2 regions of the Rhizobium leguminosarum genome follow, and region 1 is predicted to be linked to the other one. Evidence: riboswitches for the same ligand, from Rfam matches in the RefSeq annotation. Region 1 holds a riboswitch; the other holds the start of a gene.

Region 1 (2,199 bases):
CGAAAACGAATGGGACAAGGTCATGGCCGTCAACACCAAGGGCGTCTTCCTCTGCGCCCAGGAGGCGATATCAAGAATGCGCAAACACAAGCGCGGCGGCCGCATCATCAACACCGCCTCCGGCCAGGCCCGCGACGGCTTCATCTACACGCCGCATTATGCCGCCTCGAAAATGGGCGTCGTCGGCATCACCCAGAGCCTGGCCAAGGAAGTCGCGACCGAGAAGATCACCGTCAACGCCTTCTGCCCCGGCATCATCGAGACCGACATGTGGGCCTATAACGACCAGGCCTGGGGCAAGTTGCTCGGCAACTACGCCCCCGGCGAACTGATGAAGGAATGGGTCGAAGGCATCCCGATGAAACGGGCCGGCTCCGGCGAAGACGTCGCCGGCCTGGTCACCTTCCTCGCCAGCGATGACGCCGCCTATATCACCGGCCAGACGATCAATGTCGACGGCGGCCTGATCATGTCCTGATGCATGTCGCCCAAAAGTGCGCAGTGGTTTGGGGACAACGACACGAATCAAACCACCAACGAAACGCGGAAGGCCACGCCGTCGTCGCCTCCGTGTGAACAGTGTGTCCATCGGCGTTAGGGCAACCTTGCATTTTTGCCAGGTCGAGTGACCTTGCCATTTGCCTGTTTTTGATCCTATCTTTGAAATGTTCTCAGGGCGGGGTGTAACTCCCCACCGGCGGTATCAGGAGCAATCCTGGAGCCCGCGAGCGCTTCCGGCACTACAGCGCCGCGTGTCTTTCAGACGCGCAAAGGACGCTGTAGCACTATTGCTGGAAGGTCAGCAGATCCGGTGAGATGCCGGAGCCGACGGTATAGTCCGGATGGAAGAGGACAACACGGGCAGTCGCACTCCATCCCGGAGTCGGCTGACGTTTGTTCGCCCAAGGGAAGAAGGCTCGCTCACGGATTGAGCCGAGCAGACCATGTCAGCCCGCTGACATAACCCTTGAAAGGCCAGACAGCATGACTATCGCAAGAATTGAAGATGCCATATCAGCCATTGCCAGCGGCAAGATGGTCGTCGTCGTCGATGATCAGAACCGGGAAAACGAAGGCGATATCGTGGTCGCCGCCGATGCCGTCACCCCGGAAACGATCGCCTTCATGATGACCCACGCCCGCGGCCTCGTCTGCATCGCCATGGAAGGCGAGCGCCTCGATGCACTCGACATTCCGCTGATGGTGCCCAACAACACGGAATCGCACAAAACCGCCTTCACGGTTTCGGTCGATTATCTCAAGGGCACATCAACAGGCATCTCGGCTGCCGACCGCGCCGCCACCGTCCGCGCCCTAGTCGACGATCGCGCAAAGCCAGCCGAATTCGCCCGCCCCGGCCATATCTTCCCGTTGCGCGCCAACCCCCGCGGCGTGCTCGGCCGCCCCGGCCACACCGAAGCCGCCGTCGATCTCGCCCGCCTCGCCGGAAGGATCCCCGCCGGCGTCATCTGCGAAGTCGCCAATGACGACGGAACCATGTCCCGCCTGCCCGAACTCACGCTCTTCGCCGAACGCCACAACCTCCCCCTCGTCACTATCGAGGATCTGGTCGCCTATCTCGACCGCCAAGCAGAAAGAGACATACGCGAAGTCGCTTAATCTGCGCAAAGCCGCCAGCCCCCTCCTTCGAGGCCCCTGCGGGGCACCTCAGAGCTTGTGAAGCTTTTGAATCTGGTGCGTTTCTGGCCGGTCTTGGTTGGCCGATGCAATCGAGCGTCAGACGATTGCGAGGTGCGTTCGGATGGTCGCTTGTTGGCGTCTGGGTGATTGGGCTGGTTTAGCCGTTGGCAAGCCGATGGCCTTGCAAGATATTGTTGGTGAGTGCGTAGCAGAGCACGACGGCACGGACCTTTTCGATGCCGCGCACCGGCAATTGTCGCAGGTTCCAGTTGCGCCAGCGGGCATGGATGCATTCGCAGATCGAGCGGGGTTTGTACTGAGCCTTGCCCATCTCGCTTGCCATGCGAGCCCGCCAGGCTGGCACACCCGGACCGTCGCCGTGCCGCGGCAAGAAGGGATCGGTTCCGTGCTTGGACTGAGTGGGCGGACAAAAGACCTCAACCCCTTCGGCGTGCGCCCACTCGATATCTTCAGCGCTGCAAAAGCCGCCATCGGCGAGATAGCGCCGCGGCAGATGGCCGCTCAGCGCGCCCAACCGCTCCAGCATCGGCCGCATGA
Region 2 (2,199 bases), 510 kb from region 1:
TCGGTCAGCCGTCCGAGATAATGTGCCCAGCCTTCCGCATGGCCGGCGCATTGCTCGGCGCTCGGCAGACCGCTATGGGTGAGCCGCAGCAGCGTTCCGCCCCCCTGCTCGATCAGGTCGATCTCGACTAGGCTCGACCCCGGCGGCACCACCTCGCTGCCGTCCCAGCCGAAGCTGTAGGCAAGGCGATGAACCGGCACCACCTCGCGAAACGAGCCGCGCGCAAAGCGCGCGCCGGTAACGTTGACGAGATAGAGCCCGCCGGGCTGCGGCTCGACCTGCGCTTCCGTTCCCATCCAGCGCAGGATCTTTTCCGGGTCGGTCATCAACGCGAACACCGCAGCCGGCGGCGCCGCGATATGCGCCTCGCGGTGGACGACAAAGGGGTCTTGCATCTCTCTCTCCCATGGTTTCCATGGCCCTGCCCGTCTCCGGTGGAGACGGCGCAGCCTGTCTTGCCGCTATTCTGACGTGAATGTCCTCACGCACAGCATGTAGGCGCAAGCCCATCCTCCGCAAGAGGGCTTGCCCGTCGCGATCGACCAACAAGCGAAATCGCCGCGTCGGGAGCGCTGATCCAGCATTAGTCGCGAAGCATTTCGGCCTATTGCCAGCCCGTCACCTTCCCCCTATTGTTCGCGCCGTTCTCAGGGCGGGGTGCAAGTCCCTACCGGCGGTATGCAATTTAGATTGCGAGCCCGCGAGCGCCTTCTCAGGAAGGGTCAGCAGATCAGGTGAGATGCCTGAGCCGACGGTCATAGTCCGGATGAAAGAGAACGTGCGTTCCTGCCGCCCTTGCGGCTGTCGGGGACGTTCGTGATCGCCTTGGGTGATGTGTCTGTTCGCCAAAGGAGATTACCATGACACCCACCCGCTATGCCTTCGTCAAAGCCAGCTGGCACGCCGATATCGTCGACCGCGCCCTAGATGGCTTCCATCAGCTTATTCCGCCCGAGCAGATCGATGTGTTCGATGTTCCCGGCGCATTCGAGATGCCGCTGCTGTCGCGCGATCTTGCGGCAACCGGACGCTATGCCGCTGTCGTTGCCGCCGCCTTCGTCGTCGACGGCGGAATCTACCGCCACGAATTCGTCGCCCAGGCCGTCGTCGATGGGCTGATGCGCGCCGGCATGGATACCGGTGTGCCGGTGCTGTCGGTTTCGCTGACGCCGCATCAGTATCAGGAAACCGTGCACCACAAACAGATCTACCGAGCACATTTCGTCGAGAAAGGGCGCGAGGCAGCAAAGGCGGCTCTGACGATTGGCAAAACCCGCGCCGCTCTCGCTGCGTAGGGACTTCCTGCACCCCGGCTCGACGAGCCGCAGGACGACAGACGAAGGTGGCGGGGAACCGACCCCGCCGCCTCATCGGATCGACATGACCGCACCAACCGCACGAATCGAGAGCGACGCGCCGTGTGTCGCAGCGGAATCCGCCAATACCGGCCAAATCAGACAGAATAATTGATTCGACGACCCCACCGCGCCGTGGTCAACTTGGCCCGTCACGTGTCCGCAATTCTCAAGACATCCAGAACCCAAGGAGCTTAAGATGAGCAATGCACTGCGCAGCGAATCCCCCATTGAGACCCCGAGAACACAGCCCGTCGACACCAAGCTCGAGGTGGTCGTCATCCCCGTTTCCGACGTCGACCGCGCCAAACGTTTTTACGACGGCTTGGGCTGGCGGCTCGACGCCGACTTCGCCAATGATGCCGACTTTCGGGTGATCCAGTTTACGCCGCCCGGCTCCGGCTGCGCGATCATCTTCGGCAAGAACGTCACCGCCGCAGCCCCCGGCTCAGCCCAGGGGCTCTATCTTATCGTCTCCGACATCGAGGCCGCCCGCCGCGATCTCATCGCCCGCGGCGTCGAGGTGAGCGAAGTGTTCCACGACGCGGCCGGCGTTTATGCCGGCAAGGACGAACCCTATCTGTTCGGGCGGCTCCGCATTGCCGGCCGCGATCCCGATCACCGCAGCTACCGCTCCTTTGCCTCCTTCAAGGATCCCGACGGCAACGGCTGGCTGTTCCAGGAAGTCACCACGCGCCTGCCGGGACGCATCGATACCGACGGGACGACATTCACCAACTCAACCGATCTCGCGTCAGCCATGCGCCGTGCGGCGACCGCGCACGGCGAACACGAGAAACGGAACGGCGGCAAACACGACGAGAACTGGCCGGACTGGTACGCC

The links. Region 1 has a riboswitch for FMN ahead of ribB (3,4-dihydroxy-2-butanone-4-phosphate synthase). Riboswitches for the same ligand answer to the same signal wherever they lie in the genome.
Region 2: it holds a riboswitch for FMN, as region 1 does, so the genes downstream of both, BA011_RS11570 (6,7-dimethyl-8-ribityllumazine synthase) here and ribB (3,4-dihydroxy-2-butanone-4-phosphate synthase) in region 1, are expected to answer to the same signal.

Annotation. Positions count from the first base shown of each region.
Region 1 is NZ_CP016286.1:1,800,631-1,802,829, forward strand. It holds gene BA011_RS09020 (glucose 1-dehydrogenase) at 1-478, shown strand, start outside; FMN riboswitch at 664-858, shown strand; gene ribB (3,4-dihydroxy-2-butanone-4-phosphate synthase) at 985-1,620, shown strand; gene BA011_RS09030 (IS1182 family transposase) at 1,799-2,199, opposite strand, start outside.
Region 2 is NZ_CP016286.1:2,305,973-2,308,171, forward strand. It holds gene BA011_RS11565 (SRPBCC family protein) at 1-395, opposite strand, end outside; FMN riboswitch at 640-782, shown strand; gene BA011_RS11570 (6,7-dimethyl-8-ribityllumazine synthase) at 861-1,295, shown strand; gene BA011_RS11575 (VOC family protein) at 1,555-2,199, shown strand, end outside.